DNA from 3 places in the Bacillus sp. NP247 genome. Region 3 is predicted to be linked to each of the others. Evidence: riboswitches for the same ligand, from Rfam matches in the RefSeq annotation. Region 3 holds a riboswitch; each other region holds the start of a gene.

Evidence for each region. A riboswitch is a leader RNA that binds a small molecule or an ion and turns the genes downstream of it on or off. The one in region 3 is predicted to bind S-adenosylmethionine.
Region 1: it holds a riboswitch for S-adenosylmethionine, as region 3 does, so the genes downstream of both, KPL75_RS13595 (bifunctional O-acetylhomoserine aminocarboxypropyltransferase/cysteine synthase) here and mtnK (S-methyl-5-thioribose kinase) in region 3, are expected to answer to the same signal.
Region 2: it holds a riboswitch for S-adenosylmethionine, as region 3 does, so the genes downstream of both, KPL75_RS02955 (hypothetical protein) here and mtnK (S-methyl-5-thioribose kinase) in region 3, are expected to answer to the same signal.

Annotation. Positions count from the first base shown of each region.
Region 1 covers NZ_CP076653.1:2,576,787-2,585,928, forward strand. Annotated here, with positions in the region: gene KPL75_RS13570 (SGNH/GDSL hydrolase family protein) at 1-66, opposite strand, end outside; gene KPL75_RS13575 (LacI family DNA-binding transcriptional regulator) at 77-1,054, opposite strand; gene KPL75_RS13580 (YczE/YyaS/YitT family protein) at 1,153-1,779, shown strand; gene KPL75_RS13585 (homoserine dehydrogenase) at 1,809-3,104, opposite strand; gene metA (homoserine O-acetyltransferase MetA) at 3,246-4,151, opposite strand; gene KPL75_RS13595 (bifunctional O-acetylhomoserine aminocarboxypropyltransferase/cysteine synthase) at 4,135-5,433, opposite strand; SAM riboswitch class I at 5,668-5,772, opposite strand; gene KPL75_RS13600 (chloride channel protein) at 6,092-7,321, shown strand; gene KPL75_RS13605 (YjjG family noncanonical pyrimidine nucleotidase) at 7,365-8,060, opposite strand; gene KPL75_RS13610 (transcriptional regulator YeiL) at 8,168-8,839, shown strand; gene KPL75_RS13615 (FMN-dependent NADH-azoreductase) at 8,901-9,142, opposite strand, start outside.
Region 2 covers NZ_CP076653.1:550,120-559,261, forward strand. Annotated here, with positions in the region: gene KPL75_RS02935 (short-chain fatty acid transporter) at 163-1,509, shown strand; gene KPL75_RS02940 (group-specific protein) at 1,550-1,903, opposite strand; gene KPL75_RS02945 (NAD(P)H-dependent oxidoreductase) at 1,900-2,475, opposite strand; gene KPL75_RS02950 (SWIM zinc finger family protein) at 2,505-2,888, opposite strand; gene KPL75_RS02955 (hypothetical protein) at 3,142-3,462, opposite strand; SAM riboswitch class I at 3,501-3,599, opposite strand; gene KPL75_RS02960 (hypothetical protein) at 3,721-3,912, shown strand; gene KPL75_RS02965 (YwiC-like family protein) at 3,943-4,665, opposite strand; gene KPL75_RS02970 (ECF transporter S component) at 4,850-5,551, opposite strand; gene KPL75_RS02975 (ABC transporter ATP-binding protein) at 5,524-7,185, opposite strand; gene KPL75_RS02980 (energy-coupling factor transporter transmembrane component T) at 7,158-8,036, opposite strand; gene KPL75_RS02985 (DUF4430 domain-containing protein) at 8,060-8,875, opposite strand; gene KPL75_RS02990 (DUF4430 domain-containing protein) at 9,000-9,142, opposite strand, start outside.
Region 3 covers NZ_CP076653.1:1,303,706-1,310,286, forward strand. Annotated here, with positions in the region: gene KPL75_RS06715 (DNA-binding protein) at 1-19, opposite strand, end outside; gene KPL75_RS06720 (DUF1129 domain-containing protein) at 71-832, opposite strand; gene KPL75_RS06725 (PadR family transcriptional regulator) at 832-1,164, opposite strand; gene KPL75_RS06730 (3-hydroxybutyrate dehydrogenase) at 1,297-2,073, shown strand; gene KPL75_RS06735 (YvrJ family protein) at 2,108-2,269, opposite strand; gene mtnA (S-methyl-5-thioribose-1-phosphate isomerase) at 2,345-3,400, opposite strand; gene mtnK (S-methyl-5-thioribose kinase) at 3,397-4,578, opposite strand; SAM riboswitch class I at 4,669-4,809, opposite strand; gene KPL75_RS06750 (carbon-nitrogen family hydrolase) at 4,882-5,745, opposite strand; gene KPL75_RS06755 (pyridoxal phosphate-dependent aminotransferase) at 5,760-6,581, shown strand, end outside.

The DNA of each region.
Region 1 (9,142 bases), 1.3 Mb from region 3:
ACCCCTTTTAGCCCCTATAGATTGTCCATAATTATACCAAACGAATTTTCGAAAAGCGATTTTCACACCTTCTCTATTATGTCGTTTCCCTATCTACCAAATTTGGTAATAGCTCAACATGTTTCACATCTATTTCCTCATCATTAATCTTTTCATATAATAATTCAAATGCCTTTACACCAACATTTTTACTAGAATGCGAAATCGTCGTAATACCTAATATATCTGCCACCTCTTGATCATCACATCCGATAATTGTAATATCCTCTGGGATACGAATTCCTTGTTTTTTCGCCTCCGTTACCATTCCTGCAGCAATATGATTGCAAGATACAAGAAACGCCGTCGGTTTTACAGACATACTAGCCCATTCTCTGACTACATTGCGCCCATCTTCCACCGTAAAACAGCCTTTAAACTTCCAGGCATCTAACGGTGTTACAACAATCTGTTGAAGTGAATCCTCATACGCCTTTTTTCGCCTTTGGCTATTAATGCTATTACTTCTTCCAATGCAATATCCAATACGTGTATGACCAGCATCTATTAAGCTTTTCATCCCGCGCGAAAATACTTTGTAGTAATCAATATGTACACTTGAAATGAAATTCGAATCTATTTCCTCACACATCACAATTGGACCAAACTTCGTATACTCTTCAAGTTTCCCCTTACTATTTGTCCTTGAACATATAATTACTCCATCAAGCTTTTTCATTTTTAACATATGTAAAATTTCAAGCTCTTTTTCTTCGCTATAATTTGTCTGGCAAAGCATCATATTATAATTGTTCTTTGCGGTTTCCTTCGATATCCCCCCAATAATGGCACTGTAATATTGATCATTTACGTGCGGCAATAAAACGCCAATTACATTCGTTTTTCCTTTCACTAAATGAATAGCATTCACATTTTGCGTATAATTTAATTCTTCTATAATCGCTAAAATCTCTTTTCGTTTCTGTTCATTCACATACGGATGATTATTGAGTACACGTGAAACAGTTGAAACAGATACTCCAGCAAGTTCAGCAATCTTTCTTATATTAGTCATCTCATTCTTCCCTTCCCCGCAAAAATTCTTGCTTGACCTGGTAAGCTTTCCACAGTATATCCTTTCTTAGCAAATACATTTTGAAAGGATATACAACTATGCTTCGATTCAAATTAGAATATATATTTTTCATTGGCGGTTTACTCATTCTCGCCATCGGCATTAATATGATGACGACAATTACTTCCTTTGGACTTAGCCCTTATGATTCCTTCTTTATTGCACTATATCAAAATTTTGGGATAAGTATTGGTTTTTGGATTTTTATGATTAACTTTGTTTTTACCCTGATCGTACTCTTTTGGGACAAAAAACAAATTACAATCGGCACAATTGTCACAATGATTCTTATTTCTCTTTTTGTTGATTGGGTTGGTTCTATTACGACTATTATCGATGCTATCCGCTCTCTTCCAAAATATATAACACTTATTTGTGGAAATCTATTCGTCGGAGCCGGAATTGGTCTTTACGTCTCTACAAACCTTTGTGCAGCACCTCAAGAAGCTTTCGTTTTAACCGTTGCCGAGAAGAAAAAATGGACATTTAGAAGAACAGAAATTTCATTAGCCTTTTTATTTTTAACATTAAGCTTCTTATTAGATGGACCAATCTATTTTGGAACAATTATCTTATCCTTTACAACAGGTTGGATCATTCAAGCATTTATTCAAATCGGTACGCAGATTTTAAATAGAAAAAAACCTATTAAGCAAGCCGCTTAATAGGTTTTTTCGTTTTATTAGATGCAATACTACTTAGCATCTCCTTCAATTCGATAGTTTGCTTTCACACAATCTATTTCTTCATACGATTGCAATGTATGTAGAATGTACTCATAATCCGCAAGAGAAGCACGATGCGTTACAATTACGATTTCTGCTTTCCCTTTCTCTTCAAGTGGCATTTGAATAATCTTTTCAAAACTAACACCACGTTCAGAGAACAATGATGTAATTTTTGCAAATACACCAATTTCGTCTTTCACATGAAGTCTTAAAAACTTTTTCACAATAATTTCATCTGGCTCTTTTAATACCTTTTGATATTGCGGGACTACAGCACTATTTCCTGTTACACCTAACCTAATATTTTGCATTACAGCAACTAGGTCAGAAACAACAGCTGTCGCTGTCGGTAAGCTTCCTGCTCCCGGACCATAAAACATCGTTTCTCCTACCGCTTCACCATACACATAGACAGCATTATATTCATTTTGCACTGCCGCAAGAGGGTGTGCATTTGGAAGTAAAGTTGGCTCAACTGTAACCTCTAATTTCTCGCCATCTCGCTTTGCAAGGCCAATTAATTTAATTGTATAGCCTAAGCTCTTACTATATTCAATATCTTCTGCTGTAATAGAAGTAATTCCTTTTACCTTCACATCTCCAAGCTCTACATTTGTAGAGAAACCGAGAGTAGCCAAAATCGTCATTTTTCTTGCTGCATCTAAACCTTCTACGTCTGATGTTGGATCTGCTTCTGCAAATCCAAGCTGCTGAGCTTCTTTTAACACGTCGTTATATGCTCTCCCTTCGTCTGACATTTTCGTCAAAATAAAATTTGTCGTTCCATTTACAATTCCCATTACTTTCGTAATAAGATCTGAAGAAAGTCCTTCTACGATGCTTCGTAAAATTGGAATCCCTCCAGCTACACTTGCTTCGTAAAATAAATCAGCCTTATTATCTTTTGCTACCGCTAAGAGTTCCGCTCCGTGTAACGCCATTAAATCTTTATTTGCAGTCACAACGTGCTTCCCGCTTTTTAAAGCTTGTAAAATATATGCTTTTGCATCATCAATGCCGCCCATTACTTCAATGACAACATCAATATTAGGATTATCTAAAATTTCATTCACATCTTGTGTTAATAGAGTAGAAGGCACGTCTACTTCTCTCTCTTTCTCAATGTTTTGCACCAATACTTTCGTTACTTTCACTGGACAACCTACTTGGTGTATAAGTCGTTCTTGATGATCTGTAATAATACGAACTACACCACTACCAACTGTCCCAAGACCTAATAACCCCACTTGAATGTCTTTCATAATACTGTCCACCCCTCAAAAATTGTGTTTAGATGCCATTATATAGACAAAAAATCCGAAAAACAATGTATTTTGAATATTAAGAAAAATGAAGGTTAATCTTTACAAATAAAACGCTACCACGTGTTATACAATCATTATTTACAATATATAAGGGGTTTCTTGATACACATAATAATTCAGCCAATTAGAGAATAATAAATTCCCATGACTCCTCCACCTAACAAGTGGCTTCTCATCTGGATTATTATGTTTAAAATAATTTTTTGGCACATCAATATTTAACCCTCTTTGGCAGTCCCGTTCGTATTCTTGCTTTAACGTATCACAACTATATTCACTATGTCCGAGTGCGAAAACTTGCCTTCCCTCTTGCCCAATAGCAAGATGAACACCTGCTTCTTCAGAATTGGCTAATAACGTTAATTCTTTCACCTTTTCAATATCACTCTCTCTTACTTCTGTATGACGAGAATGCGGAGCAAAAAACACTTCATCAAACCCTTGTAACAATTTCACATGTTGCTCGCGAACCTCATGTTCAAATACACCAAACATTTTTTCCGCAAGAGGATACTTCGGCACACCATAGTGATAATACAAACCTGCTTGTGCCCCCCAGCAAATATGAAGCGTAGATGTTACATTCGTTTTTGAATACTCCATAATACGTCCAAGCTCTTCCCAATAATCTACCTCTTCAAAAGAAAGAGTTTCAACTGGTGCTCCTGTAATAATGAGTCCATCAAATTTTTCATTCTCAATATCACGGAATGTTTTATAGAAGCTCGTTAAATGGTCCTGCGCTACATTGCGAGACAGATGTGATTCCATATGAAGTAAATGAACATCTAATTGCAACGGTGTATTTCCAATTAAACGAAGTAATTGCGCCTCTGTTTCTTGCTTTGTAGGCATTAAATTTAATATAGCAATTTTCAAAGCACGTATATCTTGTGTTACTGCTCGCTCCTTCGTCATTACAAAAATATTTTCCTTCTGCAATACTTTGCGAGCTGGTAAATCTTTATCAATTATGATCGGCATGTTGTTTGCCTCCGACTAGCGCCGCTTCTAAATCTGCAATAATATCAGAAACATCTTCTATACCGACCGATAAACGGATTAAATCAGATGTAACGCCAGCTAAACGCTGATTTTCTGCGCTTAATTGTCTGTGCGTCGTACTAGCAGGATGTATTACACAAGTTCTTGCATCAGCTACATGCGTTACAAGAGTTGCAAGCTTTACATTTGCGATAAATTCTTTTGCTGCTTCTAATCCGCCCTTAATACCAAATGTTAAAACTCCACTAGCACCTTTTTTCAAATACTTTTGTGCTAACGAGTAATTTTCATTACTATCTAACCCTGGATAATTCACCCATTCAATGCGATCATGATTAGCAAGCCATTTAGCAACTTCGAGAGCATTTTCACTATGACGCTCCATTCGTAAATGCAATGTTTCCAGGCCAATGTTGCTAATATATGCATTGAATGGGCTCATACAGTTTCCGTAGTCTCTTAATAACTGAACGCGTGCTTTCACAATATACGCTGCTGCTCCAAAATTTTGAACATAGCTTACGCCATGATAACTCGGGTCAGGTTCGACAAGTTCAGGGTATTTTCCATTTGTCCAATCGAAGTTCCCTCCATCTATTACAATCCCGCCTAGAGAACTTGCATGGCCATCAATATATTTCGTTGTAGAATGGACAATGATATTTGCCCCATGTTCAAACGCCTGGCATAAATAAGGCGTCGCCAATGTATTATCAACGATAAAAGGTACTTCTAATTCTTTTGCTGCCGCTGAAAGTTCTTTGAAATTCAAAACGTTCATTGCTGGATTTCCTAACGACTCTGCATAAACGAGTTTTGTCTTATCATTAGCAAGTGCCGCAATTTCATCTGCCGTTAAATTAGGATTAAAGAACGTAACATCTATGCCCAGCTTTCGCAAACTCACTCCAAATAAATTAAACGTTCCTCCGTAAACAGTTGAAGAACAAAGTAAATGGTCTCCACTACTGCAAATATTTAAAACCGCAAGCATAATGGCTGCCTGCCCAGAAGCTGTTGCAACAGCCCCTACACCGCCTTCTAAATCTGATAACTTCTGCTCAAATGCAGCTAGAGTAGGATTTCCAATACGCGTATATATATATCCTTCTGCCTCTAAATTAAATAGTGCTGCTAAATCATCTGACGTATCGTATTTATACGTTGTACTTTGATAAAGTGGCAAAACACGCGGCTCACCATTTTTTGGCGTATAGCCACCTTGCACACAAATCGTTCCTTTCCCCCATGATTCTCCCATCTCTCATTCTCCTTTCTTTTATCCCGCTATTTGCGGGTAGTAAGACTCCCACCTCCAAATTCGGCAAATGCGAGGAAGTTAGGTGGGAGATAACTGCCCGATTGATGAAGGCTAATAATTAGCGGGGGAGGGGCAAAACCCCCACTGATTAAAGTTTCACTTTATCCAAAATAAAAAACTGCCCCTTCCCTGAAAACAAGAAAGGAGCAGTTTGAAAACACGCTCTAAGGCTCTTTCTTATCTCTCAGGATTATTACCTGCAGGATTTGGCACAATTCCGTTATACGGCTGTTGCCAAGGTTTCATCGGGCCTGTCCCTCCACCTTTTCTTGATAAGACTATGCAATTACCGTTGATTTTATAGCAATAATTTCCTGATGTCAAATAGTTTTTCTGAATGTTCTAAATTAAACGTAAGGAATTTAATACAAACAATAAAAGAAATATATTCCATATTCATTTGAAAAAGACCTTTTAAAAACTCCAATCCATATATAGAATTAAATAGGTGGTTTAACCGCGTTAGTTTCAAATTTTCATGAGATCCCAATATATTGAATAAGCCACCCCCTCAAAAAGATACTATATATATTCAAGTCATTTCACACTAGCATATTTAATCCTTTCTACATGAAAACTTACATAACGGAGGTAGAACATGACAAATAAAAAAGACATGCACCATATACTCGTCCTATATGGCATTCTTTTAGGCTCTATAGTAGGAGTCACAGTCTGGTCATTTTTAGTTACAATAAATATCGGAATTCACTTTATTTGGGGATACTTACCTACTCTTTTCTCTTCTCCCCCTTATTACACCATTTGTGTAACAATCATCGGTGGTATCCTCGTTGGTTTAGCACAAAAATACTTCGGTACATATCCACGTCTTATGCCGGAAGTGATGGCTGAATATAAAAAAACAGGTAGAATTGAATACCGTTTTGTACATAAAGCTACTTTAACTGCGATTATCGTTTTAATATTTGGAGCTAGTTTAGGACCAGAAGCTGCACTTGTTGGAATTATCGGTGGACTTTGTACATGGGTAGGAGATCGCTTTAAATTTGCTTTAAAGGGAATGAATGAACTAACAGAGGTTGGAATTGGTGCCACTTTAAGTGTTATTTTTAATGCACCATTATTCGGTTATTTAGCTCCGAATGAAAATGAGGGTGAGCAAATTAATGGATTTTCGAAAGGAAAAAAAGCAATCGTATATTTAGCTACCACTTTTGCTGGTTTTTCCGTTTACTTATTACTTAGTAAACTCGATAATCGTGGATCCTTTATTGTTGATTTTGGGGAAGGTTTCCTTTCTCTTAATGAGTGGATTGCTTTTCTTCCACTTGCTAGCACTGGTGCTATAGTTGGTTTCTTTTATTTCAAATTAGAATTCACATTAGAGAAATTAATCCACCCCTTCAGGGAATACAAGGTATCACTTGGAATTATAGGCGGTATTTTATTAGGGGTTACAGGAACTTTTCTCCCGTACACGTTATTTTCAGGGGAACATCAATTAAAAGATTTAGTCGTTGAATGGAGCTATTTATCCTTCTGGGTACTACTTCTTTCAGGAATTTTAAAATTATGTATTACTGCCGTTTGTTTAAATACGGGTTGGCGCGGCGGACATATTTTCCCAATTATATTTGCTGGATCAAGTATCGGATATGCTATAGCTTCTATTATCCCTATAGATCCAATAGCTTCTGTAGCCATTGTCACGACAGCTATTTCAAGCTATGCATTAAGAAAACCAATAGCTATAACATTACTATTACTCATGTTTTTCCCGCTCAATTTATTATTACCGATGCTCGGGGCAGCAGCGATTGGGAATGCATTTCCGCTTCCTAAACATAACGAAACTACAAATTAATAAAAATAGGCAGTCGGGACAAAAGTTCCACTGCCTATTTTTGTTACACAAGCTGCTTTAATAGTGCGTATAATTCTTCAAAATTATGCACTTCATATGTTGGCATAATCTCGCTATCATTTAATTTCTTTTCTGGATTAAACCAACAAGTATCAATTCCTGCTACATATCCACCTTTAATATCGGCGCTTAACGAATCACCAATAATAAGCCCTTCTTCAGAAACGAAGTTAGGAATACGTTCAAAAACATAATCAAAATACTCTTTCATCGGCTTTTGGAATCCCGTATCTTCAGAAACAAAAATATCTTTAAACAATGAATGTAATCCTGCATTACGCAAACGTTTATCTTGCGTTTCAGAAATACCGTTTGTCACTATATATAAATCGTACTTACTTTGAATTTGATTTATAAATTCAAACGCACCTTGCATGAGTTGGTTTCCTTCTTCTAAGTAGCTGCGATAATTATTTTCAAATAATATTCCATCTACTTCTTCCCCGTACTCTTTAAACAAAATGGAAAATCGTGTATTTATAATTTCATTTCTCGCTATTTCACCTTTTTCAAAAGAATCCCAAAGGCTTTTATTTATTTTTTTATAACGATCCTCTATTTCATCGGTTAAAAGAAGCCCCTTCTCTTCAAAAAGCATCCGTAAAGCGATTTTCTCAGCCTTTTGAAAATCTAGTAATGTATCATCTACATCAAATAGCAATGTTTTATATTTTTTCATAAACCCCTCACACTCTCTTTTCTACCAAAATAAATTTACATAAATCGTATCATTCCTTCTTGTAAAAATAATAGGAGATATCTCATACTATAATAAGGGGTGAAAATATGCAGATTAGCAAAAATAAAGAAGAAATTTATCAATACATACAAATTCACCAATTCGATACTCTTTTTTCCTTTCATATCTTGCCATATGTAGAACTGCACTCTTTTCAAAAGAAAGAATTAATATGCAAAGAAGGAACCGATCTCCCTTATCTCTATTACTTAATTTCTGGGAAAGCCAAAATATATATGAGTCACAAAAACGGAAAGGTTTCATTAATTAACTTTATTCAAGCACCTTCGTTCATTGGGGAATTAGGATTAATTGGTGTAGAATCTGCTACGAAAGCAATTGAAGTAATAGATGATTGTATTTGCTTAGCGCTTCCCCTTAAAGATTGTCAGCATCTTTTATTGCAAGATGCTACCTTTCTACAGAAACTATGCAAATTTATTGGAGAAAAAACAATTACCCGAACGGAAAATTACGCCAAAAACTATAGTTATCCGTTTGAAAATCGATTAGCTGCCTTTATTCTATTAACGGAACAAAATAATTGCTATACCGAAAAACATACTGAGGCCTCAGAATACTTAAACGTCAGTTACCGCCATCTTTTATATGTATTAAACCAGTTTTCCCAGCAAAATTATTTAAAAAAAGAAGGAAGAACCTATTACATACAAAATCGAATTCAATTAGAGAAACTGGCTGATGAGCTAAAAATATAAAGAAACAGCATTAACGTTTAAGCGTTAATGCTGTTTCTTTGAGTGACGATTATGTTTTTAATTAAAATTTACTTGCTACTTTAGCCGCTTCTTCAAGACCTGCTGCAATGATCTCTTCTGCTTTATCTGGGAATTGGTTATGTCCTTCAATAACTACCGTTTCCATGTTTGTTGCACCGAAGAAGCCCATCATGCTTGCTACATATTTAACAGCCATTTCTACTTCAGCTGCTGGACCTTCAGAATATACGCCGCCGCGTGCATTTAATAAAGCAATCTTCTTATCTCCAATAAGCCCAACTG
Region 2 (9,142 bases), 750 kb from region 3:
TTTTATCTATCCAACTTAGTATAAGCCTATCCATTTATTAATAATATCAATCTATCAATAAATTATAATCACCTTAAATATCTGAATTTTCCGCAAATTAAAGGTTATCCCTCAAACAACCTCGAATATTGTAATAAATATACATAAGGAGGTTGATCTATTTTGTTTCGTTCATTTACAAATGGTTGTGTCACCTTAGTGCAACGCTTCTTACCAGAACCGTTTATTTTATCATGCTTATTAACCGTTTTCGTTATCTTCTTCGGCATGTTTGCAACGCATCAAACACCGATCGAGATGATTAATCATTGGGGCAATGGCATTTGGGGACTTCTCGCCTTTTCTATGCAAATGGCTCTTGTACTCGTGACAGGATCGGCATTAGCAAACGCTCCTCTTATTAAAAAAGGATTAACGAAAGCAGCAAAACTACCAAAAACGAATGGCCAAGGTATTATCGCAATTTCAATTGTAAGTTTACTAGGAGCATACATAAACTGGGGATTTGGTATTGTTGTCTCTGTTTTATATGCAAAAGAAGTGGCAAGACAGTTAGAAGGATTAGATTATAGGTTAGCAATCGCTTCTTCTTACTCCGGATTTCTCATTTGGCATGCAGGCCTTTCTGCTTCTATCCCTCTTACGTTAGCAACAGGCGGCGAAACTTTAATCAAAACGACGGCTGGAAGTATTAAAGAAGCGATTCCAATAACAGAAACTTTATTCTCACCATACGCTCTCGTTCCAGTCATTATCTTTTTAATTACGATGCCTCTCATTAATAAAGCAATGCATCCAGATGAAAAACATACGATTACAGTGGATCCAAGTGTATTCCATGAAGAAGCTGCCGCTCAAGAAGTAGGACAAAAAACATTCGCTGAAAAAATGGAAAATAGTATGATTATTACACTTTGCATTGGATTATTAGGTCTTATTTATATTTTTAACTATTTTAGTACGAAAGGCTTTAACCTTACACTTGATATCGTTATTTTTATGTTATTGATTGCGGGTCTTATTTTCCACCGTACTCCGATTCAATATATTCGCGCTTTCTCTGACTCAACTAAGAGTGCTTCAGGTATTTTACTTCAGTTTCCGTTTTATGCTGGAATTATGGGGATGATGATTGGAGTAAATAGTGAAGGGCTTTCGCTTGGAGGAGCTATTTCTACTTTCTTTATTAGCATTTCTAATGAAACCACATTCCCGCTCTTTACATTTTTAAGTGCTGGCATTGTAAATATTTTCGTTCCATCTGGAGGCGGTCAATGGGCAGTGCAAGCACCAATTATGATTCCAGCTGGCGCTGAACTTGGTGTACCTGTTGCGAAAACAGCGATGGCAATTGCATGGGGCGATGCTTGGACAAATTTAATCCAACCTTTCTGGGCATTACCGGCATTAGCGATAGCTGGTTTAGGCGCTCGTGATATTATGGGATTTTGTGTTGTTAACTTACTATATGCAGGATTTATCATTAGTCTATGTTTCTTATTTATTTAAACGAAAAGCTAGTTTTATACTAGCTTTTTTATATAATAAATCATTCTTTATCTATACAGTTCATTACCTTCCTCCACTCTATCTCGGCATGATTTAATGCTTCATATGTAAACAAATCTTCACACACTTTTCCAATCATATGAGGATTGTTCTTAAGGAAATTCCACTGCAATACTTTAGGAAGAAAATATGTTTCATATTCTTTACTTCCCTTTATCACCTCATCAACTTCTCTTTCACAAATCCCTCTTATTAAATAATCATTTCTTAATTGTATCTGAATTTGTTTTAACGCTTCACTACACTTCTTCAATTGGACTAAACACTTAATATACGTACGAAAAAGTTCGTCATCATCATTGCAACACTTTATATTATGATCTATTTCATTCATAATGTACGAGCCTTTTCTTCTATTTGTAATAGCCATTTTTCACGCTTATCTAGTTTACTCGTTTTCACAGATTGAAAAGCAGAACGTTTTATATTGCGAATACCACAAAAACGCAAAACCCCTCTTTTCATCATAATCCAATCCGCTGATCGATATAATAGTGCTACGTACCATAACGGTGAGTCTAACGTATTAATAACCCACGCCTTCTTACCTTTAAATAAGCCTTTCGGTAATGCCCCCTCATATTTATAAGCAAATCCAGCTACAAAAATACGATCGATAAATCCTTTTAAAATAGCAGGCATGCCCCACCACCATATTGGATATATGAAAAGAAGAATATCCGCCTTCTGCACTAATTCTCTATATCGCTTCGTCTCTTCTTCATTTAGTAAATCACGTCTTTTCTTCTCTTCATTAAATACAAGCACTGGATCAAATTGTTCTTTATATAAATCAAGTAGCGTAACAGAATGATTTGTTTCCTCAAGTCCTTTTTGCACATGCTCTAAAATTGCCCCATTAAAGCTTGAAGAATTAGGATGAGCGTATATAATTAATACGTTCACTATAAAGCAACTCCCCTCTACAGTTAAATCTACCCTTTCTTTAACATCTTCTCTACGATTTGGACATTTTTCGAACTTTGTAACAAACGATTTAATACTGTTAGTAACTCTTCTTTTTCTAAACCGTTCAGTTTCTCTTTAACCGTACTCTCACCAGCACCTTGAATATCATAAACAACTGCCGCCATATGTTTACAATAATTTTCGTACGGACACTCGCAACTACTTCCTGCAAAATCTTCAAGATCAATAACTACTTCATAATTTCCTGCATTACCAGTCACAAAAGCAAATACTTTATTATCATGTACTTCAACATCTTCTACATGTCCCTCTTCATAATATTCATAACCTCTATCAACAATGTAGTTCGGGATATACCTATGTAGTTCTTTTAATAAATATGCGTACATAACAACACCTCTTCCTTTAATTCCCTTTTGACTTCCAAAATCCTGCATGTTATTCTAATAACTGTCAAGTAGCGAGTCTACGTGACAAACGACTGACACCTATTCGGCGAAGGTGTCTCTTTTCATTTGCAGCCGATATGAAGTGCCTCTTTCAGGCACATTCAATCTTTGACACTACACACTCAACACCCATTCCCTTGTATCAGGCTGCTTTAGCAGTCTTTTACACTACATACTTCAAAAAAAAGAGAGCCTAGCTCCCTTTTCCCGCTTTATAAAATACCCCTTTTTCAGCATAGCGATATTCATCATCAGCTAAAGTAATTTTCCCATCCAGTTTGAGTTCATCTAATAGTCTTGATAAATAAAATTGATGTAACATTTTTTTAGTGAATTTTCCTTCATGATGCGAAACGATATGTTCTTGAATATCTAACAATGATATTGGCTTATCTTGCTCTATCATATATTCATAAACTGTACTACGCAGTTTTACGTATTTTTCGAGTGTCACAGTACTTCGCAACCCCTTTCTTCTTATTATATGCTTTCGTAATCGGTTTTTTTGCAACAAAAAAACCTCTCCGATAAGAAGAAGTTACGTATATCTTCGTCTTATCTCCCAGAACAAAAATGTTCTGCTGGAATTAGCACCTGCATCGCGGTTGCTGGGTTTCATCGGGCCAGTCCCTCCACCTCTCTGGATAAGAAAATATTCACTTTAAATTTAACTATACGTAATTTCATTATAATTGTCAAATAAATATAATAAATTATATTTTCTTCTTAACTGTTCATACTACAAATAGATGTACAGAAGGAGGTTACTACGTTGCAAAAGAACGCTCGTGGATACGTACAAGATTCATTTCAATCATTACAAGAAGCGAAACATTGTTTAGAAGATGCATTACAAACTGTTGAAGAAGATTTTAATCGCGCACGTATTGAACAATCCCTTTACGCTGTAGAACAAGCATTACAAAGATGTGATTATACCGTTCATATTTTAGAACAAGAATGAAAACTTCCCATCAAAAGATGGGAAGTTTTTTCAAATGGCATACTTCATCATTATTACCGTTATTATTAAAAAATATACAGAATTAACAATTTCTAAAATCCCTACTTTTAATATAGAAATCTTTTTGCCATACAACATAATGGCCCGAATTACACTTGGTACAAATATGAGTGAACACCATGGATTTATAGCAAATACAATCACCGTTAATACAATATGATATCCCCAAGATATAAAACGATACTTCGGATTATTTTTTTCACGAATCATCGTTTTCACATAAAACGTACTTCCTAAAAAATATAGAAATGAAATAAGCGCAATGAATAATGCTGTTTTATCTATGAATTTCATGGAGAAATAATAACTGATTAAACCACCTATACAAAACACTATAATCGCACAAATGTCATTTAGTAATGCTCGTTCATTTTTTTGACGAGCGTAATACATATTTACAATAAATAATGGAATCATGACTACTGCGAATAAAAGAATTCGCCATTCATATAATAAAGAAATCATCCCAAATACGAATGCAATGATAAAATAAATAATTGCAGCGTGTAGAAATTCTTTTTTTCGTCTTTGCCTTATGTACATGAGAAATGGATAAGTAGCTAGATAGATAAAGAACCAGGCTAAAAACAATGGGATATGATAAAAAGTAGGTTTACCAAGTAATACACTTAATAGAAATGGTATAACAAGCATCGCCCATGCTCCATGCTGCTTCGGAATAACTAACTTCATTAACTATACACCTCCCTTTTGAAAATAATTCTCACCTACTATTATACAAATAATTTCATATAATAACGGATATATATTAGATCTATTTTTTGACAATAAAAAATGCTCCTTACAATATGTAAGAAGCATGAAAGAGGCAAACGAATATGTAAGTCGCGACCCTACCTTATATGAGTATGCTTTTCTATGTCACGTTATGCTCATCTAATATACCGTATTTCTTTTTAAATCTTGTGAGGATCGTAATCCATGACGTACTAAATAACAGAAGGAAAATAACATTCGATATCGCATGACTAAGATCGAAAGAAAAACTTGCGACATAGTAGGCAATAACTGTTTCCCACGTTGCTTCCTGTATAAAACCAAGGAGACCCCAGAAATTCATAATCCAGCCAAATAAAAATCCAACGACGAATCCGTACAACAGTCTTCCCCACAGTTTTTTCATTAAAAATGTATTACGTAATAGTCCAGCTATAAATCCGATCATGCCCCAAGAGAACATTTGCCACGGCGTCCACGGACCTTGTCCTAAAAAAATATTAGATACAATGGCCGCCGTTGCCCCAATCATAAAGCCAGTTTCACTTCCAAAAACAATTGCAGAAACGATAATGACAAAGGAAGTCGGTTGTACACTCGGTAATATCGAAAATGGTACCCGGCTAACTGCTGCAATCGCCGCTAACACAGCAACGATAACAATTTCACGTGAAACAAACGCCTTCCTTTCAAAACGGATGTAGAAAGGTAGCATAATGGCAGCTAATATAAACAAACTACTTACCATATAATACCCGTCCATAATAAGAGTCGTAAAGAGTAGTGTACATATTACAACAGCAAAAATAAATATTATAAATGCAACATATCGTTTGGACACGCTTCGTACACATCCTCCCACGTTAATGCAAATGGCAACTCTCTACGGATGAATCTATTAATAGATGTTGTATAAAAGAAGTTACCACTAAAGAACTCTTTCGGTTCATCATTCATAATGACTTTCCCGTCAAATAACATCATACATTGATCAACGTATTTCGCTGCAAACTCAATATCGTGCGTTGCCATTACAATTGTTGTACCTTCTTTTTGCAACTGTTTAAATAGCTCTCCTACTCTTTCCTTTTTCCATGGATCTAGTCCCTTTGTCGGCTCATCCAGTAATAATAAAGTTGGCTTTGATAATAACGTTGTACATAATGCGAGTAATTGTTGCTCTCCGCCGCTACAATCATGTGGATGGCGCTCTTTAAGTGAATCTAACCAGAACTTTTTCAACATTTCTTCTGCTATTACTTTTCCCTCTTCACCATATAATTCACGCGCACGCTCATAAACCTCTTCCCATACTGTATCAAATGTAAAATGATAGTACGGATGTTGCGATACATACCCTATACTTTTAAATCGTTCTTTCGAATCAATTTTATGTATCACTTTTCCATTCCACTTTACCTTACCTCTTCTAGCTTTTTGCAATCCTGCTAAAATCGTTAACAGTGTAGACTTCCCAGTTCCATTTTTCCCAACTAAAGCTGTCCATTTTCCTTTTTCGATGTTCACTGTTAAATCTCGTAAAATAAGTGGACTATTTTTTTCATATTGAAAAGATATATGTTCTGCACTTAAAATTACTTCTTGCCTCTCACATTGTTCTACTTGCCCATTCCTATATGATATCGCTGAAAAATCATTCATTTTCATTTGCGCTTCTCGCACTGTAAATGGAATCTCTTTCACATTCCACTCTAAAAACAATCTTGGAATTTGTGGAATAAATGGACGAAGCTTTTCTACTTCCCACATGTTCGCTATCACACTTTTAGACGTACCATCATAAATGATTCTGCCGTTATCCATACAAACAACGCGTGTTGCGAGCGGTATGACTTCATCTAAACGATGTTCACTTAAAACTATCGTAATTCCAAGTTCTTCATTAATACGTTTTAACAATCCTAAAAACTCTTTTGCAGCAATCGGATCTAGCTGCGCTGTCGGTTCATCCAGTAATAGTAGCTTCGGCTGCATGACTAATACTGCTGCTAAATTTACTAGTTGTTTTTGACCACCAGATAAAGTATGAACAGATTGATGTAACAAATCTTGAAATCCTAAAAAGCTAATGAGTTCCGCTATTCTTTTTTGAATAATATGTGATGGTAGCCCGATATTTTCTAAAGAGAATGCTAATTCTTGAATAACTGTATCCATTACGAGCTGATTTTCTGGATTTTGAAATACCATACCAATTTCTTGTGCAGATAATAAATCAGGTACATCTTCTAATAAAGCACCATCATAATATGTATGCCCAGAACGCGTGCCAATTGGAAGTAACTCCTTTTTAAAATGTTTCAATAAAGTTGTCTTCCCAGAACCAGAACCACCAGCAAGTACTATAAATTCTCCTTTTTGAACAGAAAGAAAAATATGCTGTAACGCGTATTCATTTTCATCAGCATATATAAATGACAAATTCTTTATTTTTGCATGCGCCACCATATCCATTCCCTTCCTTCCATTACAATCGGTAAACTAATAAACATCATAAATAGGAAAAACATCATTCCATCGTATTGCTGGAACAGTATTGATTCCACTTTCGGATAAATAATCAATTTCCCTCCGCCATAATAACTAAATATGAATGAGGCTATAAATAGAATACTTAAATAACCTAGCGCATACCAATCGCTTCTTTCCATTCTATATCGAGTATAAGTCGTACGCTTCGTTACACCAAATCCACGAGCCTGCATAGAATCTGCTGTTTGTAGTGCATCTTCTAACGAACAAACTAATAATACTTGCAGTAATTGCATTCCATTTTTTATACGCTCAATGAGTGAACCTGAATCTAATTGTACGCCTTTCGTTTTTTGGACGAGTGTAATTTTCTTTAACCGCCTAATAAACAAAGGAACAAATCGCACTGTAATCATCGTTAACAATGCAACTTTCGGTGAAATTCTTGAAAACAAATATAAAAATTTATGACTCGAAATAATATCGTTATAAGAAGCAAACGTAAACATAATCGCAACTAATAATAACCCCATTACAAGCCCATACATACACGCCTCCAGCTTAATCCGGCTATCTCCTAACCAAAATAACGTAGTCGCGCCTCTATGTGTTAACAAAGAATTGAATAAAATTACCATCAAAAAGAATATAAAAGTACTAGGCAGCATCTTTCTTATTTTCTCGCCATTTCCTTGCACTATATTTAAGATTACTATTAGTACAATCGCTCCAATTAAAAAAAGAGGATGAAGACACATCATACATAGTATCATCACCCCAATATAATAGAAAAAATTCACAAAAGGATGTAAAGAAGAAAAGCTTATTTTCATAGTCCTTTACCGAAGGTCCTTTCTTATTTTAATACATACACCCATTCAATTGTATCTCCTGGTTTTACTGTAACTACACCAGCACTACGATTCGGAAATGCACCGTTCACACGGTATTTCCAACCACTTGTATCACTTATATCTTTTTCGTATAAATCATTAATCCCTTTTACGTAAACATCACCTTTAGATCCACTTGCATCAACATCTAATCCTGTACTCTTTAGTACACTATATACAGTAGCACCTTCTTGTACATCAACCTTTTTCGCACCTAATAAGTATCCTTCATTTCCTTTTACGGAGATAGTAACTTGTTTTGCTTTAGGTACTGGTGGTGGTGGTACTGGTGGTGGTACTGGTGGTGGTACTGGATTTGGTGGTGGTACCGGTGTTGGCGGAGCTGGTAGATTATTGTTCTCTTCTGGATTTTTCTTTTGCTCCTGCTTTGGTGTTTCTTTTGGCTGATTAACAACCTTTGCTTCTTCTTTTACTTCTGGCGCTTTCTGCTGCTGAGGTTTCTCTTCTTGTACTTTTTGTTGCTCTGGTTGTTTATTTGCAGCAGGCTGTTCCTTTGGTTTCTCTTCTTTCTTTACTTCAGGTTGTTCCTGCGCTTTTTCTTCTTTTTGTTTCTCTTCTACTTTTTGTTCTTGTTTATCTTTCTGCTCTTCTTGTGGTTTCTGTTCCGGTTCAGCTTGTTGCTCTTCCGGTTTCGGTACTTCTTTTTGCTCTTCTTGCTTCGGTTCTACCTTCTTCTCAGGCTTTACAGCCGTTTCTTCACATCCGGCTAATAATCCCAATGAAAGAACTAAAGAAATGAACCATTTCATCTTGCTCATGCTGCCCCTCACCTTTCATAATAAAGTGAAACTTTAATGAGTGGAGATTTTGTTCATCTCCACTCATTATTAGCCCTCACCTTTTATAATAAAATTAGGAGCAAATGATTGCTCCTAATTTTTGTTAAGCTGCTTTACGTCTCCATAATACATATGCAGAAGCGATACATAATACACCCATACCTACTTGTGTAGCTGCACTATGAGAAGATGCTCCTGTTTGTGGTAATTGATTCTTATTCTTATTTGTTTCTTTATTAACTCGTT
Region 3 (6,581 bases):
CTAGAAATATGCTTTGCATATTTGTTCTCCTCTTAGTAAAAAATTTCGTCCACTCACTATTAGCATCAAACTAGTTTACAGTTTTTTGCTCTTCATTTTTTAAAGACCATCGCATTAATACATATAAACTTCCGTACAAAAGTAAGGGCTCTACCATTCCCCAATACGGGTTTTGCTTTCCTAACTCTTTAAATACAAACATAATTAATAGCGGTATAATGACAGCTAATATTCCAATCCAGCCAAGTATATATGCTTCAGCAACTAACAGTACAATTAAGATAATTCCAGCTAATATATAACTTTGCATTTGGGTGAATGTAATCATTTTTGTAGGATATATCACGTCTAATATCGTAACCGCTCCTAATAAAAACATTGGAGCGATCATGACTAAAGACCACATAGAAAACCATGTTTTTGTAAAGCTTGCTACAAAGGTCATTTTACGAAGCAAAAAATTAGGACCTATAACAGCTAACATTAATGTGAAACTATAACCAATGCACTGAATAAGTGAAATCTGTAAAATTCCATTATTCACTATTAAAATAGAAGCAATAACCCAAAACGCTACAATATTCATTACCGTAAAACCGATCTGCTTCCACGTTTCCTGTCTATCTCTTTCCATCACTTTTACAAGTTCATTGGCATATTCTTTCGGCGAGCTTCCAAAAATTTCTTCTACACTTTTCCCGTCACTCTCACCTTCTATTAAATGCAACTCTGCATCTTCTAAAAAGCTTTCCATATCGCTTTCTTTCACACTCTTTGCGCTCAAAAATAATCTCATATCTAACAAAAACTTTTGCGCTTCACTTGATAGCATTATTTTCTCCTTCCCTTCCCTTCAAGTAAACGTTCTACACTACTTTGCATCGCTTCCCAGCGACCCATAAATTCATCTAGTTCATCTTCTCCCTTTTCTGTTAACGTATAATACTTCCGTTTCGGACCAGATGGAGATTCCTTCATTACACTTGATATTAGCCCCTCTTTTTGCATCCGTATTAATAACGGATAAATACTTCCCTCACTCGCCATTGTAAAACCATACTTTGCTAGCTTTTCACTCATTTCATAACCGTATATTTCACCTTCAGAAATAATAGCAAGTAAGCATCCTTCTAAAATCCCTTTCAGCATTTGACTTGTCGACATAATTCGAATCCTCCCACTATCTTGTTTTACAAGATAGCTAATGTTTTTTTCCAAATGTTTGCAGGGATTTCATAGTTCCCCCTCTAAATAGAGCAATAAGAGAACTTTTATTATGAAGGAGTGTTTTTCATCATGGTTACAAATCGAGTTGTCTTTTTAACAGGTGCTGCTAGTGGTATTGGATATGAAATGGGGAACGCTTTTGCAAAAGAAGGCGCAAAAGTTGTTATTACTGATCGCCTTGAAGATCGTGCGAAAGAAGCTGCTGAACAATTACAAAAAGAAGGCTTTCAAGCTATCGGTTTAAAATGTGACGTTACATCTGAAGAAGAAATTACAGCAGCGCTTTCTCAAACAGTTAGTCATTTCGGTTCACTAGATGTATTAATTAACAATGCAGGAATGCAACATGTTTCACCGATTGAAGACTTTCCAACTGAGAAATTCGAACTTCTTATTAAAATTATGCAAATCGCTCCATTTATCGCCATCAAACACGCTTTTCCTATTATGAAAAAACAAAAATACGGCCGGATTATTAACGTCGCTTCTATTAACGGCCTTGTCGGATTCGCTGGAAAAGCTGCCTACAATAGCGCAAAACATGGCGTAATTGGATTAACAAAAGTTGCTGCTTTAGAAGGTGCTACCCATGGTATTACTGTAAATGCCCTTTGTCCTGGTTATGTCGATACCCCTCTTGTACGCAATCAACTAGAGGATTTAGCTACTACACGAAATGTGCCACTTGAAAATGTATTAGAAGATGTTATTTATCCACTTGTACCACAGAAGCGGTTGTTACAAGTACAAGAAATTGCTGATTATGCTATGTTTTTAGCGAGTGAAAAAGCAAAAGGCATAACTGGTCAAGCTGTCGTTATCGACGGTGGTTATACCGCTCAATAAAAATAAAGTTTGCTCACGAAGAGCAAACTTTATTTTACTTTCTATCGCGAGGATCTTCATACTTTAGTAATTGCTGAGGGAGTTTCTCAATTGCAACAATTACTCCGTCTAATTTACTTTCAATACGATGTAGTAAATATATTGTTACAACAATTGGAAACCCAACATTACCTATCATCGAGATCCACTCTTCCATCCTTCTCTCCTCCCTTCATTACATAAATAAGAGGAAAAGAGAATCTTAGGCATAAAAAAAACAAGCTATTTGTGATTAGCTTGTTTTTTCAAATAATGATGTAATTTCTTGCTTATAATCTCCACGTAAAATACCTTCCTCAGTTATAATTCCTGTAATTAATTCATGCGGCGTTACATCAAATGCAGGGTTAAATACAGGCGTTCCAAGTGGCGCCACTTGTTTCCCAAAAATTTTCGTAACTTCTGCTTCATCTCTTTCTTCAATGACAATTTCAGCACCTGTTTGTTTCGTAGTATCAAATGTAGATAACGGTGCTGCAACGTAAAATGGGATACCGAAATACTTTGCTAATATAGCTAAATTTAATGTTCCAATTTTATTAGCAGTATCACCGTTTTCAACGATTCGATCTGCCCCTACGATAATCGCATTGATTTCTTTCGTTCGAATTGCATGTGCTGCAGTATTATCCGTAATAAGCGTTACATCAATGTCTGCTTGCTTCAATTCCCATGTCGTTAAACGACCACCTTGTAAAACTGGTCTCGTTTCACACGCATACGCATGTAAACGCACACCTTTCTCTTTCCCAATATAAAACGGTGCTAATGCAGTTCCATATCTAGCAGTTGCAATACTTCCAGCGTTACAAATTGTTAAAATCTTATCACCGTCTTTAAAACATGTTAAAGCATGTTCTCCAATACTTCGGCATACCTTTTCATCCTCTTGCTGAATACAAAGTGCTTCTTCTTCTAATATTTTTTGTGCTTCTTTTATTGTAGCAATTCTTCGTATAGCTTCTCTCATGCGATCAATTGCCCAAAATAAATTGACTGCCGTCGGGCGTGATGTCCCCAAATAGTTACAATCTCTATTAAACTTCTTTTGAAATTCATCGATATTTGTAGCATCGTATTTCTTTGCCGCAAGCGCCAAACCAAACGCAGCTACAATTCCAATTGCAGGTGCTCCGCGTACTTCTAACATAATGATACTTTTCCATACCTCTTCAATAGTCGTTAACGTTTTGTATTCTGTACTATGAGGCAGCTTTGTTTGATTTAATACCGCAATTGCATCACCTTTCCAACTTACAGACCTCGGAACAGTTACAATTGTACTCATGCTTTTATGCCTCCTGGAACTGTCTGTTGAAATAATGTTCGAAACAGTTGAATATCAGCACACTTAGATTCATATTTTATTAGTTCTTTTCCTAAGTACAGCGCTTGCTTCTTAGCTTGAATTCTTTTTTCTTTATTTGCTATTCCATCTAAATCCGCTACATGAGCTAAGCCAATTGTTCTACGAATCAGTTCACATCCGGCAAACCCTACGGCATCAGTAAAGATATTTTGCAAAATAATTGGTAACCATTGTTTTTCTTTCGTATATGCTTCTACACCTTCTCCAATCCATAACTTCGTAAAACTTTCTACAAAATAACTCCATGTCTTTTCTATATGGAAAAATAGTACACTTCTCTTTTCTTCTTCTCTAGATAAAGCATTTAATAATAGATTTGCAATAAATTGACCGATATCAAATCCAAATGGACCGTACGTTGCAAATTCTGGATCAATCACTTTCGTTTCAGAAGGTGATGAAAAAATACTACCAGTATGTAAATCGCCATGAATAAGCGCTTCTTTTCTCGTTAAAAACTTATATTTATATTGTGCTACTTTTAGTTTTAAAGTTTTATCACTCCAAAGTTCATCAATCACTGACTGTAAATCCGACTCATAATCATTCGTATCGTAATGTCCAAACGGATCAGTAAAAACTAAATCTTCTGTAATTTTACTAAGGTCTGGATTTACAAATGTACCTTCTAGTAACCTTTTCTCTTCTGACTGTAAACCGAAATCTGAAGTATAAAATAAAACATGCGCTAGAAAACGACCGATATGCTGGGATAGAAGTGGATATCCTTCTCCATCTATTAATCCTTTTCGTGTAATTGTTAGCCTTGATAAGTCTTCTATTACTGTAACTGCTAACTCTTCATCATGACTGTACACTACCGGAACATAATCTGGTACATACTTCGCAAAAATTTTTAATGCCTTGCTTTCAATCGTTGCTCTTTTTATAGACAACGGCCAGCTCTCACCAACTACTTTCGCATATGGAAGTGCTTGTTTTATTATAATTGATCTCTCTCCATCATCTAATTTGAACACGTAATTTAAATTTCCATCTCCGATTTCATGACAAACTACATTCGCTTTTTTTTCAAAATATCCATGTTCTTTCGCATATTGTACAGCTGTTACTTCTGTTAATGAATAATATCCCATCGTCTTTTCCTCCTTTTTAAATTCAGAGGTTTTTCTAACGCAGAAAAACCTCTTTCCACTAAGAAAGAGGTTTGAAGTTTATCTTCTCCCCTCTTATCTGCCAGAAATTTTACTTTCTGCTGGAATTAGCACCGTGCCTTTTGGCGTCATAAACGCCCCATTTCACAATGGTATTACGGTCGGTTGCTGGGCTTCATCGGGCCAAATCCCTCCACCTGCTCTTGATAAGAGTTATATAATTTTTTAGAATTTTTAACTTTATGTTGAAGACTATACCAAGAATAAAAATCACTTGTCAACATTTTATTTGTATAATTCTGGACGGCGATCTGCAAAAACTGGAATTCCTTTACGCACCTCTTTAATCTTCTCAAATATAAGTTCTCCAAATAAAATGGATTCCTCTTCATTTGCCTCTACTACAACTTCACCCCAAGGATCTACAATTAGAGAATGACCTGCAAACTCATTATTCGGATCCTTTCCTGACCTATTACACGCAACAACATAACACTGGTTTTCAACTGCTCTTGCTTGCAATAGCAAACGCCAATGAGCTAAACGAACTAATGGCCATTCTGCTACAACAAATAAAACTTTTGCACCTTTAGCAGTATGAACACGCATCCACTCCGGAAAACGAATGTCATAACAAATTGTACCGGCGCACTCTACATCATCTAGCTTAAATTCGCCTGTACTATTTCCAGCGATTAAATATTTATGTTCATCCATAAGCTGAAATAAATGCACTTTACTATATTCATTGACTAGCTGACCTTTATTAGTTACAACATACATTGTATTTGTAACCCCTTGCTCTGTTTGCTTTGCTATGGAACCACCAACAATATGTACACCATATTGCTTCGACCATTCTTTCAACTTTTCTTTCGTTTCTAATCCATCCCTATCTGCAATTTCAGAAAGCCTCGTTAAATCATATCCTGTTGTCCATAGTTCTGGTAAAACGATAACATCTGGTCTTTCCTTCATCGCTTCACTTATTTTAATTTTAGCATTCTCCATATTTTTTTCTACATCTCCAAATACAATATCCATTTGAATACATGCGACTTTCATTTTTTCAGCCCCATTCTTAATTTTCTCTTTACAAAATACTGGAAAGATTATATCATTTGTCACTAGAATTGTAACAACTTTCAAAAGAGGTGGAAAGTATGAAATTATTTCAACCTTCTGAGATAGTAACATCATTGCCAACACAATTTTTCGCTTCACTTGTTGCAAAAGTTAACAAAGTCGTTGCGGCTGGTCACGATGTTATTAATCTAGGTCAAGGTAATCCAGATCAACCAACACCGCAGCATATCGTAAAAGCTTTACAACATGCTGCGGAAAAGGCCATTCATCATAAATATCCGCCATTTCGCGGACATGCAAGCTTAAAGGAAGCCGTGGCAACATTCTATAACCGTGAATACGGTGTCAAGTTAAATCCAAAAACTGAAGTTTCTATTTTGTTTGGTGGGAAGGCTGGATTAGTAGAATTACCGATTTGTTTTACAAATCCAGGTGATACCATTCTCGTTCCAGATCCAGGCTATCCAGATTATTTATCCGGAGTTGCTTTAGCAAAAGCGCAATTTGAAACAATGCCTCTTATCGCGGAAAATAAATTTTTACCGGATTATACGAAGATTGATGACTCTATTGCAGAGCGCACAAAGTTAATGTTTTTAAACTATCCAAACAATCCTACTGGTGCTACTGCATCAAAAGATTTCTTTGATGAAACCATTCATTTTGCTAATAAACATAATATATTAGTCGTTCACGATTTTGCTTACGGTGCTATCGGGTTTGATGGTCAAAAGCCGGTTAGTTTCTTGCAAGCAGACGGTGCAAAGGATACAGGAATTGAAATTTACACATTATCCAAAACTTTCAATATGGCTGGATGGCGTATTGCTTTTGCAGTGGGGAATGAAAGTGTCATCGAAACAATTAACCTATTGCAAGATCATATGTATGTTAGTATT